Regions from separate parts of the Nocardioides dokdonensis FR1436 genome, predicted to be linked through region 1. Evidence: predicted binding sites of a transcription regulator. Region 1 holds the regulator's gene; each other region holds the start of a gene.
The links. The regulator LexA, encoded in region 1, represses DNA repair genes until DNA is damaged. The targets are predictions, from matches to a motif close to TCGAACANNTGTTCGA.

Region 1 (3,203 bases):
CGTCGTACGCGCGGTGGGCGCGGGCGCGCCGTCGGCGGTAGTCGCCCTCGGTGTCGTCGTGGTTCTCCGCGCCTGCCTTCCACTGGTCGTTGGTGACCTCGTGATCGTCCCAGGTCACGATCCAGGCGTGCGCCGCGTGCAGCGCCTGCAGGTCCGGGTCGGTCTTGTACTGCGCGTGCCGGCGCCGGTAGTCGCTGAGCGTGACGACCTCGTGCGGCGGGTCGTGCGGGCGCACGTCGACGTTGTCGCGACCCATCCCGTACTCGCCGGGGCCGTACTCGTAGAAGTAGTCGCCCAGGTGCAGCACCGCGTGCAGGTCGCGGCGCGCCGCGAGGTGGCGGTAGGCGCTGAACCAGCCGGCCTGCAGGTTGGCGCAGGAGACCACGCCCAGGCGCAGGTTGGCGGGGGTGGCGCGCTTGGCGGGGGCGGTGCGGGTGGTGCCGACCGGGCTGCGCTGCCCGCGGGCGACGAAGCGGTAGTAGTAGGTCGTCTCCGGTTGGAGGCCGGTGACGTCGAGCTTGACGGTGTGGTCGCGCGCGGCGCTGGTCGCGAAGCGGCCGCGGCGCACGACACGGCGGAAGCGGCGGTCGGTGGCGACCTCCCAGCGCACCCCCAGCCGCGGGCCCTTCCCGGAGCCGGGCTGTGCGGCCCGGGTGGGGGTGACCCGGGTCCAGATCAGCACCGCGTGCGGCAGCGGGTCGCCGGAGGCGACGCCGTGCGCGAAGACGTCGTGCCGGGCGCTGGCCGCGCGGGCAGCGGGCGCGGTGAGTGCGCCGCTGCCGGCGGCCACGGCGGCGCTGCCGGCCCCGACGGCGAGGACCGTACGCCGCCCCAGGGCGGCCAGGCGGTCGCGCTCGGCGTCGCGGACGGGCCCGGTGGGGGAGGGAGCGGCAGGGGAGGGGATCTGCGGTGGGGTCACGCCTCATCCAACGACGAACCCCCGTCCGCGTGACGCGGACGGGGGTTCGGACGCCGAGTGTTCACCGTCGGTTCGACGGTGCGACAGGTGCGGGGCTCAGGGGCTGCCCCCAGAGGCTGTCCCTAGAGGCTGCGCAGCACCGCGGTGACGACGCCGAGGATCGAGGCGTGGGTGCCGTCGATGGGCTCGTAGGCGTCGTTGTGCGGCAGCAGCCAGACCTTGCCGTCCTTGCGCTGGAAGGTCTTGACGGTGGCCTCGTCGCCGATCAGGGCGGCCACGATCTGGCCGTTGCTTGCGGTCTGCTCCTGGCGGATCACCACGTAGTCGCCGTCGCAGATGGCGGCGTCGATCATCGAGTCGCCGGAGACCTCGAGCAGGAAGAGGGTGCCGTCGCCCACGAGCTGCTTGGGCAGCGGGAAGACGTCCTCGACGCGCTCCTCGGCCAGGATCGGACCACCGGCGGCGATGCGACCCACGACCGGGACGTAGGTGGCGGCCGGCATGGTGTTGCCGACGTCGGTCTCGTCGACCGAGCTGTCGTCGGCCGAGGAGATCGCGCGGCGACGCGCCATCAGCTCGGGCAGGAAGACCTCGAGCGCGCGGGGCCGGTGCGCGTCGCGCTTGAGGAAGCCCTTCTCCTCGAGCACCTTCAGCTGGTGGGAGACGCTCGAGGTACTGGTCAGGCCGACGGCCTGGCCGATCTCGCGCATGCTCGGCGGGTAGCCGCGGGTCTCGATGGCCTCCTTGATGCAGCCGAGCACCTTGACCTGGCGTGGGGTGAGGCCGGTCGCGTCGGGGGGCCCGTCGGGCAGCTCCGCGACCTTCCGCTTGCGGGGGACGCCGTCCTTGGTCGCCATCGTGTGCCTTTCGTGCGCGAGGCCCGAGCCGGGGTGTCCGCTCGGATGGTCGTGAGGACACGGTAGCGCCGCAGGGCGGGCAACTTCAAACATCTGTTCGAACGGCGTGTCGGACCGCGGCCCGGTGGGTGTGGCTGGTAACCCCCGTCGACAGGCCTCGAACAATTGTTCGCGCACCCTCTTGCATTCCCTCGAACACCTGATCTAGTCTCGCTCATGTGTTCGATCGAACACCTGGTCGAGGAGCTTCTCGACCGGGACTGTCGGTGGCCGTCTGTAGACATCACCTCGACCGATCACGACAACGACCACCCCCTTCCCCAGGAGGTCACCATGAGCACCATCGCCCAGTTCCCCATGCAGACCCAGCACCCCGTCCAGACGCGTACGACGCCCGGCCCGGTCCGGTTGACCCGTCGCGGTCGCCTGGTCGTCCTGGGCCTCGCGCTGGTGCTGGTGGTCCTGGCCGGCGTCCTCCTGGCCGGCGGCTCGATGGCCACCAGCGAGAAGGGCACGCCCCCGCCGACCGAGGTGATCACCGTCGGCACCGGCGACACCCTGTGGGCCATCGCCACGGAGCGGGCCCAGGGTGACGACGTGCGCGAGATGATCCAGCACATCCAGACGCTCAACGCCCTCGACGGTGGCCTGGTGGTCACCGGTCAGCGGCTGCGGGTCCCGACCAGCTGAGGCTGCTCGACGGCCCTGCGGGGCACTGGCGGCTGCGGCCGCCCACGATTTTCGCCGGTCGCCTCGACCCCGGCCGGCGAAACCAGGGGAAGCGAGGGGCGGGCCCAGGTGGGCCCGCCCCTCGCGCTGTCTCCGGTGGAGCTCGGCCCCGATGAGTGCGGCACGGTGCGGCCTCAGCGGGCCGCGCGGCGTCCAGCGGGCTGCGCGGTGGCCGGTTCGGGGGAGTCTGTGGCGTCGGGGGAGCGTGGCGCAGGCGCCTGGGTGATGCCCAGTGCGCGCAGCAGCCGCACGACCAGCATCAGTCCCACGAAGAGGCAGGCCACGGCGCCCAGCGAGGCCAGCGCCAGGAAGAACCATGCGGCCGACTCGCCACTGCGGGCCTCGGCGCCGAAGTCGATCGCGGCGTACACGAGGTAGCCCCAGGCCACCACCGCCACGGTGACCCCGAGGGCGAGCCCGAGCATCCGGGGGTCCATGGAGCGCTTCGGCTTCGCGGCCCGCCGAGCCCCGGCCCGCTTGCCCGGAGCGGGGGGTGCTGGAGAGTGCCCGCTCGGCTCCACGACCACCCTGTCCACGACCTCCCCGTCCACGTGCCCATTGTGGCCGATGCCCCCTGGTCGCGGGGACCGGGGCGAGGAACTGGGGCTGCCTGCGTGGCGCTGACCTGCACCGATGCGGGGAGCGAGATCCAGATCACACCAATTCTGCGGACCGGGTTGCGCACCTCGGGTCCGCAG
Region 2 (3,203 bases), 830 kb from region 1:
GGTCCGGCGCTGGTGCCGAAGCCGCCGCGGCTCTGCGGCCACACGTGCTCGCGGTTCCACTGATCGGGGTCGCCGCCATGGGCGTCGCCCGGCACGCTGTCGCCGGTGTAGAGCTCGATGACCCGGCCCGGAGCGTCCGGGTCGGCGTCGGTGTCGCGCAGCGCCTCCCACAGCTCGTCGTAGTGCAGCCGCTCGACGTCGGTGGAGATGATCTCGTGCAGCGCCTGCGCGAGGTCGGCGCCGGTGCGACCCTCCGCGTCGGCGTAGTACTGCTGCACCTCGGCCGGCAGGCCTCCCCCGGCGGGGGCCGTCGGGCCGGTCGGGTCCGTCGGGACCGTCGGGACAGCCTGTCCGTCGACCGAGGCGATCGCCGAGACCTGCTTGAGCCCCGGACCCGAGAAGTACGTCGACCGGGTGCCGCGCAGCACCACCTCCCGACCGAGCAGGTCCGGGTGCGAGCGCAGCCCCCAGGTGCTGCGGAGCTCGTCGGGGACCTGCACCAGCAGCATCCGGGCGGGGTCGCGCTCGTCGGGCCGGTCGGCCAACGCCAGGGCCAGGTCGTCGGGGAACCCGTCGAAGGCCACCTCGCCGGGGGCCGTGGGCTGACCCACCACGTGCCCGCGCACGCTCAGCGCCGCCCCGTCGCCGAGCGCCAGGGCCTCGGCCACCGTGGTCGCCTCCGCGAGCTGCTCGGCACCCAGCAGGGACGTCCGCTCGCTCGTGCCGACCTCACCCCCGCCGCCACAGGCGAGCAGGGCCGAGAGCAGGGCGACGAGGAGCAGGACGGCACCAGGGGTCCGCGCACGACGGGCCCCGGGGCTCGAGGAGGAGAGCAGCACGGGGCCAGCCTGCCTCACCCCGCTCGGGTGATGCGCTCCAGGACCGGAGGGTGCGGCACCAGCCCGAGGCACTGCTCGACCACGGCCAGGAACCGGTCGGCGTCGCGCACGAGGTCGTCGGCCTCCCGCTCCGAGACCGCCCGCGAGGAGCCCGCCTCGGCCGCGGCCCGCTTGGCGGCGCCCGCGGAGAAGAACGTGGCCCACTCGACCAGCTCGGGAGCCACCTCGGCCAGCAGCACCCAGGCGTTCTTCTGGGGGCGCCGACGCGCCGCGACCGGGCGGGCGCGCGCCGAGAGCAGTGCCGCGGCCGAGCGCAGCGCCGAGACGTGGGCGCAGGCGTAGCGCGCCGGCACCTCCGGCGTGGCCATCGCCTCGCTCAGCGACTCCGCCGCACGGGCGAGGTAGGAGTGGGTCGTCGCGGGCAGGGCGTAGGGGTGCGGAGCCTCGGACGTCCGCGCAGCCATCGTGGTCATGGTCCTCCCCCTCAGTCCGCGCAGCCGACGAGCTGCCAGCGCCGGGCGTCGACGTCGAGCGCGAGGTCGAAGACACCGCCGGCGTCCTCGAGACCGCGCACCGCCGCCCCCCGACCGGCCTCCACCCGCCACACCGCACGCTCGGCGAGCAGGTCCTCCAGCGGACGCGGTCGGGCCGGCTGGTCGCCGGTGGGCTCGTCGGAGCCGATCACCGCACGCACTCCGGCGTGGCGCCACCACTCCCCGGTCTCCACCCAGTGCTCGAGCACCGAGCGCACCTTCCACAGCCGGCCCCGCCACAGGAACTGCTCGGGGACCTCGGTCTCGGTGCCGGCCAGCAGGCCGCACCGGACCTCGACCGGCTCGTCGTACCGTCTCATCAGCTCCACCACTGCCACCTCTCCGGCGCTGTGGGCGCCAGGACCGCCGGGTCGCTCCCCGGCGGGGACGGGGTCGAGGTCGCCCCCGTCGGAGAGCGAGTTCGAACCTGTGTTCGAACTTGTTCCCAAGGTACACGCGCCCACCGACAAGCCGTCAAGGAAGCGCGGGAGCCCCCGGGGCCCTCAGGCGGTGGCGGAGATCCGCTCGTGGGTGCGGCGCAGGTAGGCGTTGGTGTCCGGATGGAACATCGTCGCCAGGATCGCGACGTCGACGACGAGCGAGAGGTAGCTCAGCACCACGAAGACCTGCGGGGGCCCGACCCGGATGCCGCTGAGAGTGGCGACCGCGGTCATCACCACCAGCACGGCCAGGCACACGCGGGCCCAGTGGTGCCCGTTGCTGAAGAAGACCATCAGCACGCCGATGAGCAGCACCATCACCACGAAGAGCACCGCGGCGACCGGGAAGAACTGCGGCACCGCGATCGGCTGCTCCTCGATGAGGTAGTCGAGTCCCTGGCGCTCCAGGATCTCGGCGGCCGAGCGGTGGCCACGGGCCCACTCGAGGACCAGGTCGTCGCGCAGCACCGCGGTCAGCGTCACGGTCACCGCGCCCAGTGCCAGCAGCAGCAGGTGCAGCCGCAGGCACAGCCTCAGCGCGCGGGGCGGGTCCAGCCGGTCGTCGTCCATGACGGCCCTCTCTCGTGCGTGGTCTCGAGGCGAACTCTAGGGTCGCAGCCATGAGCACCGAGCACCCGGGCATCGTCCGCTTCCGAGCCGAGCTGGTCAGCAGAGGAGGGCGCGGCGAGATCGTGGTCCTCCCCGACGCCGTGCACACCGCCGCGCTCGCGGCCGAGGCGCTGGGCTGCGAGGTGGGCGCGATCGCCAACAGCCTGCTCTTCGACGCCGCCGGGTCGCCGGTGCTGGTGCTGACCTCGGGCGCGCACCGCGTCGACGTGCGCGCGCTCGCCGAGCGCATCGGCGTCGAGCGCCTCGACCGGGCGAAGCCGGAGTTCGTGCGCGAGCACACCGGCCAGGTCATCGGGGGCGTCTCGCCCCTCGCGCACCCGAGACCGGTGCCGACGTACCTCGACGCGTGGCTGGCCCGGCACGAGGTCGTGTGGGCCGCCGCCGGGCACCCGGCGGCGGTCTTCTCCACCACCTTCGAGGAGCTGCTCGCCCTGACCGGCGCGAGCGTGGTGGACGTCGAGACCCCCTAGGGTGTGCGCGTGGCGCGGGTCGTGGTGGTCGGAGGTGGGTACGCCGGTCTCGCCACGGCCGGCCGCCTGGCCAAGACCGGGCACGACGTCACCCTCCTCGAGCGCTCCGAGGCCCTCGGCGGCGCCCTGGGCTCGGTGAGCGCCGAGGGCTACACCTGGGACGCCGGACCCAGCACCACCCTGCTGCCGGCGGTGCTGCGCGACCTGTTCCGCAAGACCGGGCGTCCGCTGGAGCGCGAGCTCGACCTCGTCCCCCTCGAGACCGTGCGCACCCACCGCTTCATCGACGGC
Region 3 (3,203 bases), 930 kb from region 1:
GAGCCGGCCTCGGTGGGCCGGTCGGGCTGATGAGTAGAACTCTGCTCCCCCCAACGCAAGCCACCACCAGGCAAAGACCCCACATTCCCTCAAGGAACACGCAAGACCCCACAGCCACCCGCAAGGAAGCCCGAGCGGCGTCGAGACCCGGGAGAAACCGGCAGCCCTGTTCTACGTTCGTCTGTGGAACCGGACCTGGTTGTCGGCGCCGATGTCGGCCTCGTACTCCGGGTCGTGGATGCGGCGGTGGTGGAAGGGGCACAGCAACCGCCCGCGGGCCAGGTCGGTGCGCCCGCCGCGGGACCAGGGGTCGTCGTGGTGGGCGTGGCACCTCGCCGGCGGCGCGTCGCAGCCCTGCGCGGTGCAGCCCCGGTCACGCACCGCCAGCGCAATGCGTTGGGCGGTGGTGAAGAGCCGTCTGGCCCGGCCGACGTCGAGGGGCCGGCTCGTCCCGCCCAGCACCACCGGGAGGATGCCGGCCTCGCACGCCAGCCGGCGTGCGGTGGCGGCGGAGACCCGGGCGCCGGTGTCCAGGGTCGCGGCCGCGAGGCCACCTGCTAGCGAGGCGGCGGTCATGGTAACCACCACGGTGGCGTTCACACCACCGGCTCGGGGCAGGGTCGTGGGGTCGAGCCGCTCGATCAGCTCCACGAACGCCGCACCGAGGCGCTGCGCGGTAGGGCGACGGACGGGCATTGCCGTCTCGTCCTGACCGTCCTGGCCGGTGCGGTTCGCGATCTGGTGCTTGGGTGCGGCGAACGCCAGCAGCGCCCGCTCCAGCATCTGCCCCACCAGCGCCGGCACGGTGAAGGAGCCCTTGCAGCGGCCCTGGTCGTCCTCACGGATCCGGAACGCCACCGCCCTCTCCGCCTCACGGTCCTGGCGGGCCAGCTGCTCGGCCTCCCACGCCTCAGCCACCTCGGATGCGACGACCTCGAGGATCCGCCGGCCCAGGATCCTCAACGCCTTGGCGTCGTGGACCTCCGCGTAGGCGACCAGCGCCTTCGCGGCCTGCTCCAACACGCCCGGCTCGAGGTCGTCGGGCAACGCATCCAGCGCGTTGACGATCACCGACGCCTGCTCCGCGACCAGGTCGCCACGACCCAGCGCCTCCCGCACCACGCCGTACCGGATCAGACCGGTGGCCAGGCGGACCTCGCGGAACGACTCCCGCTTCGTCGACCGGGTCGCGTACGCGTGCCACACCGCCAACGACGGCGAGGCGTTGCGCTCCTGGACCGCCACGGCCTCCGCCTGGACCAGCGCCCGCGAGCGGAGCTCGACCAACCTCGCCTCGGCCCGCGCGATCTGCACCAGCACCTCAGCGGCGTCGGCCTGGCCCATCGACCAGGCCGGGGTCTCCGCCACCTCGTCGAGCGCGGCGTGCACCCGCGCGACAGCGTCGCCGATGGGGTGCAGTGCCGTCGTGGCCATGGGACCATTCTCCCAAGGCGCTAGGTAAAACGCCAGTTCAAACGGCGTTTTCCACAGGCAGATCGAAAACTTTTTCGAGCATACACAGAGTGACTGCTCGAGGGTGCAGAAGTGACCGGTCGACGGTGCGAAAGTGACCGCTCGTCGACGAACGGCACCGCCCGAGGTCTCTGGTGGACCTCGGACGGTGCCGGGCTCGGGTGGTGCTGGGCGGATCAGGCCTCGTCGGTCTCCGCGTCGTCCTCGTCGCGGGCCCAGATGCGGGACAGGCCGAGGAGGAGGACGGTGCCCAGGGCGCCGTACAGGACGAGGTCGTTGACGACCGGGGTGCGCAGGGCGCGGATGGCGGTGCCGACCTTGGGGATCACGGCCTGGACCTCCCACACGGTGTCGCCGTCCAGGGTCGCGGTCCAGGGGTCGACACCGTCGTTGTTGTCGCCCTTGGTGCGCACCGCGATGGAGCCGTCCTTGCCACGCTCGACCTCGACCACGCGGTGGGTCTCGACGCGCTGGTCCTCGATCGGGATGTGGTAGGTGATCACGTCACCGACGACCACGTCCTCGGCGGGGCGCGGGGCTGTCACCACGACGTCGCCGACCATGATCCCGGGCTCCATCGAGCCGGTCAGCATGGTCGCGGTGCGGTAGCCCAGCACGTGCGGGCCGACCGCGAAGAACAAGAAGAACGCCAGCGCCGCGATGACCAGCAGCGAGGTGACGACCCGGACCAGGCCACGCAGCACCCGCAGCACCCGGCGGCGCGGACGCCGACCTTCGGGTGCCGGGGCCGGGGCGGTCACGGGAGCAGGAGCGGGCACGAAGACCCGCGGAGCAGCAGCGGTGGCGCGGTGGCGACCGACGACCAGGGGAACGGCGGGGCTGCTCATGATCGGGCTCCTTCGGCTGGTGGCTGCTGCGGGTGAGGTGCGGGGGCGGTGCTGGGGTGAGGGATGAGGTGGTGCCGTGCGGCCGCCGCTCCCTCCACGGCGGCCACACGATGCCCGGGTCCGGGTGTCCCCCCGGACCCGGACTGGATCAGCGAGCCTCGCCGACGCGCTGCGTGGCGTCGAACTTGAAGTTCACGGTGTCGGACTTCAGCTGGAACTCGTTGTCAGCCGCCTGCGGCAGCGCCAGGGTCAGACGCAGGTTCGAGACCCCGGTGGAACCGTTGAGGGTCTTGGTGACCTCGGTCAGGTCGGTGTTCGCACCGATCACCGCACGCGAGGCCAGGATCGAGGTGGTGGCGCCCGAGCAGGTCATCTCCTTGGTGGTCGCGGACTTGACCCACGCCACCGAGCACTGGTCGATGCTCAGCTGCAGCCCGTTGGTGACGTTGGTGGTCAGGATCGAGGGCACCCCCGCCGACGACGTCGTGGTCAGCTTCACCGAACCGAAGCCCTCGGTCTGCTCGGCCCGCACCAGCTGCACCGCACGCTGCACGGTGTCACCGGGGACCAGCTTCACCGCCGGGACGTCCAGGCCCTGCGTGCCCTGGTTGCTCATCGTGATCTTCGTCTGACCCGAGTCGACAGCCTCAGCGGCGTCGGTGGTGGAGGTGAACGAACCGAACGTACCCAGACCGGCCACCGCAGTGGCACCGGCAACCAGGGCCACCGAAGCAGCGATACGAACAGAGGACTTGCGAGCGGAGGTGTTCGACATGAGGGAGGGTCCTTGTCTGGAGCCGGCCTCGGTGGGCCGGTCGGGCTGATGAGTAGAACTCTGCTCCTCCCAACGCAAGCCACCACCAGGCAAAGACCCCACATTCC
Region 4 (3,203 bases), 230 kb from region 1:
CCTGGTGGCGCCCGTCGGGGCTGGTGGTGGGTTGTGAGGTCCAGCCGGGGGCTTCCTTGGCGTGGTTGCAGGCCTCGCAGAGGCCTTGGCCGTTGTGGCCGCTGGTGGGGCCGGCGGTGGTGTGGGGCCGGACGTGGTCGTGGTGGCGGATCGGTGCGTCGCACCAGGGGGTGCGGCACGACTGGTCGCGCAGCTCGATGAACAGAGCGAGGCCGGCCGGGAAGGTGCGGGACCTGGAGTCCATGGCGGTCAGGGCGCCGGTGGTGCTGGTGTAGAGCCGCCTCAGCGTCGCGTGCGCCTCCGCGAGGGCGTCGGCGACGAGGTTGCGGGCGAACCCGGCGGGGACGGGGCCGTAGCCGGTGATCCAGGCGGGTTCGTGGCCGCCGGCGAGCAGGGTGGCATCGGAGATGGTCAGGTTCACCGCGACCGGGCCCGTGGGCGGGGTGGACGTCTGCGCCGGCTCGGCGGGGGTGAGCAGGGTGGCGACGAGGGTGTCGGCCATGACCTGGCCACGGGTGCGTTCGTCGCCGGTGGCGCGGGCGTGGTCGGCGGCGTTCTTGAGGACCGCATAGACCGCGACGCCGTGCTTGACCGGCAGCAGGGCGCTGACCCAGGTCATCGTGTCGGGTGCCGGGCGGATGGAGACGTACCGGTCGGCCTCGGCCTTGCGGGAGCGGGCGAGGTGGGCGTGCGGGTCGAGCCGGTAGGCCCGGGTGCGGGCCTCGTTGATGAGCCGCTTGTCGCCCCACCCTTGCGTGGTCGAGGGCTCGGTCATCAGCTCGGCGTCGATCTGGCGGCGGTGCTCCAACGACAGGCAGGCGGTCTCGCGGACCAGCAGGGTCGCGCGCCACTCGCTGCACCAGCCGGCCCGCATCGCGGCCAGCGTGTGCGGCATCTCCCGGGTCAGGATCTTCGCCAGCCCCAGGTGCCGCGCACCGCGCACCGGTGACTCACGGCGAGCATGGGCCACCTGGGAGGCGACCCCGACCCCGTGGCGGTCCGCCGGCAGACCGGCCGCTGCGTGGCGGCGGCGTACGACCACGTCCAGGCGCGCCGTCGCCTCGACCTGCCGAGCCGAGGCCTGCGCCTTCAGCTCCTCCAGGGCCCGGATCTCCTCCACCAGCTCGACCTCGCTCAGCCGTGCCACGTCCGCCTCGCCGACACTGCGGCCGGAGGTGGTGGTGAGAACGGCTGCCATGACCTGATTTTACTCGAACTGGAGTTCGAGAGCAATGGGCAGGCCGAGGTTGTGGAAGAAGAATCGTGACTCGTGGCAACCGAATCCGGATCCGCTGCGTCTACCAAGACATGGGGTTCTCGGACATGCCCAGGCGGCTGCGCGTCCTCACGGGCGTGCTGCTCCTCGTCGGCGCCCTGGTGCTGGCGCTGCTCGTGAGCACCTGGCCCGCGCAGACCGACGACGGACGGCGCCCGCAGCGTCCGGGGCGCGCGGAGCGGACCGAGGCTCCCGGACGCCCGCAACGGACGGAGGCGCCGCCGGCGCCGGCCCGCCCGCAGGCGCGACCCAACATCGTGCTGATCACCACCGACGACCAGACCGACACCGAGATGCGGTTCATGCCGCGCACGCGGCGGCTGCTGGGGCGCGCGGGCATCGAGTTCACCGACGCGATCAACCCGCACCCGCTGTGCTGCCCGGCGCGTGCGGAGATCCTCACCGGCGAGTACGCGCACAACAACGGGGTGCGCCACAACGACGGCCCCTACGGCGGGTGGCCGGCGTTCGTGGCCGGCAACGAGAAGGAGAACCTCGGGCCGTGGCTGCGCCGCGCCGGCTACCGCACGGCGTTCGTGGGCAAGAACCTCAACGAGTACACCTTCGAGGAGCCCCGCCCGCGTGGCTGGGACTTCTACTCCCCCACCGGCGCCCGCACCTACTCCTACTACGGCACCACCTTCTACAACGACGGCGAGCCGCGCGGCTTCGGCGAGAAGTACGTCGCCGACATCGTGCGCGACGAGTCGGTGCGCCTGATCAAGGAGTACGCGCCGCGGCGCGCGCCGTTCTTCCTCTGGGCCTCCCACGTCGGTCCGCACGCGGCGTACGTCGACGGGTGGGGCCCGCCGGTGCCCGCGCGTCGGCACGCCGAGATGTTCTCGGACCTGCGCCTGAGCACCCGCGACAAGGCCTCCTTCAACGAGGACGACATGTCCGACAAGCCGGCCGCGATCAGCGGACGCGACCGGCTGTCGTTGCCCGCCCTGACCCGCCAGGTCCGCGACCGGGCGCGCTCCCTGCAGGCCATCGACCAGGCCAACGCACGGACGGTCCGGGCACTGCGCCGCAGCGGCGAGCTCGACAACACGCTCATCGTCTTCGTCAGCGACAACGGCTTCCTGCTCGGCGAGCACCGGCTCTTCGGCAAGAACTACCCCTACGAGGAGGCGCTGCAGGTGCCGCTGCTGCTGCGCGGGCCCGGGATCGAGCCGGGCAGCACCAGCACGGCCACCGCCAGCATGGTCGACCTCGCGCCGACCTTCCTCGACCTCGCCGGGGTGCTCGGCAAGGTCCGCCGCGCCGGGCACACCGACGGCATCACCCTGCAGCCCGGCTGGGCGGAGGGCGCTCCGGTCAACGACACCTCGCTCATCCAGGCCGGCACCAGCGACCCCGAGGCGCTCGCCGCCTTCGGGTGGGAGTGGCGCGGGGTACGCACCGGCCGCTGGACCTACGCCCGCTGGTGGGACGGGTCCGAGGAGCTCTACGACCGCCGCGAGGACCGCTTCCAGATCGACAACGTCGCCGACCGGGCGGCGTACGCGCCGGTGCTGGGCGAGCTGCGCCGCCGCTACCGGTCGCTGGAGGACTGCTCAGGCGTGAGCCAGTGCGAGCAGCAGGACTTCGGGACGGTGCCGCAGCCGCGTTGAGCCCTGGTGGCCGAGGCTCCGCTCAGGAGGCGCGCGGCGCCAGCGCCAGCTGGCGCGACTGGGCGACCAGGCGCCCGGTGGAGTCCCAGACCTCGCAGTCCTCCTCGAACATCCCGCCCGCGAGGTTGCGGGTGTGGTGCTGCACCTTCAGCCAGCCCGGGGCCGGCTTGGCGCGCACGTGCGCGGACAGCTCGAGCGTCGGCGCCCACCCGACCAGACCGAGGTCGAAGGTGACCGGGGGCAGCGCGTCGAGGACCAGCAGCAGCGCCAGCGGGTCGGGCTCGCGGTCGTCGGCGAGGCGGAACCACGCCTGG

Region 2: I601_RS13410 (DUF6504 family protein) is a predicted target of LexA. The motif match lies at 1,794-1,809, and genes of this name have one in related genera.
Region 3: I601_RS13835 (HNH endonuclease signature motif containing protein) is a predicted target of LexA. The motif match lies at 1,497-1,512, and genes of this name have one in related genera.
Region 4: I601_RS10550 (HNH endonuclease signature motif containing protein) is a predicted target of LexA. The motif match lies at 1,212-1,227, and genes of this name have one in related genera.

What each region holds. Positions count from the first base shown of each region.
Region 1 is NZ_CP015079.1:1,995,770-1,998,972, forward strand. It holds gene I601_RS09405 (alkaline phosphatase D family protein) at 1-919, opposite strand, end outside; gene lexA (transcriptional repressor LexA) at 1,042-1,776, opposite strand; gene I601_RS09415 (LysM peptidoglycan-binding domain-containing protein) at 2,110-2,466, shown strand; gene I601_RS09420 (hypothetical protein) at 2,640-3,056, opposite strand.
Region 2 is NZ_CP015079.1:2,824,780-2,827,982, reverse strand. It holds gene I601_RS13420 (endonuclease) at 1-839, opposite strand, end outside; gene I601_RS13415 (SAV_6107 family HEPN domain-containing protein) at 854-1,312, opposite strand; gene I601_RS13410 (DUF6504 family protein) at 1,324-1,692, opposite strand; gene I601_RS13405 (hypothetical protein) at 1,876-2,382, opposite strand; gene I601_RS13400 (YbaK/EbsC family protein) at 2,433-2,912, shown strand; gene I601_RS13395 (phytoene desaturase family protein) at 2,922-3,203, shown strand, end outside.
Region 3 is NZ_CP015079.1:2,921,596-2,924,798, reverse strand. It holds gene I601_RS13835 (HNH endonuclease signature motif containing protein) at 172-1,434, opposite strand; gene I601_RS13830 (signal peptidase I) at 1,650-2,321, opposite strand; gene I601_RS13825 (hypothetical protein) at 2,470-3,096, opposite strand.
Region 4 is NZ_CP015079.1:2,222,491-2,225,693, reverse strand. It holds gene I601_RS10550 (HNH endonuclease signature motif containing protein) at 1-1,198, opposite strand, end outside; gene I601_RS10545 (sulfatase family protein) at 1,324-2,889, shown strand; gene I601_RS10540 (thioesterase family protein) at 2,912-3,203, opposite strand, start outside.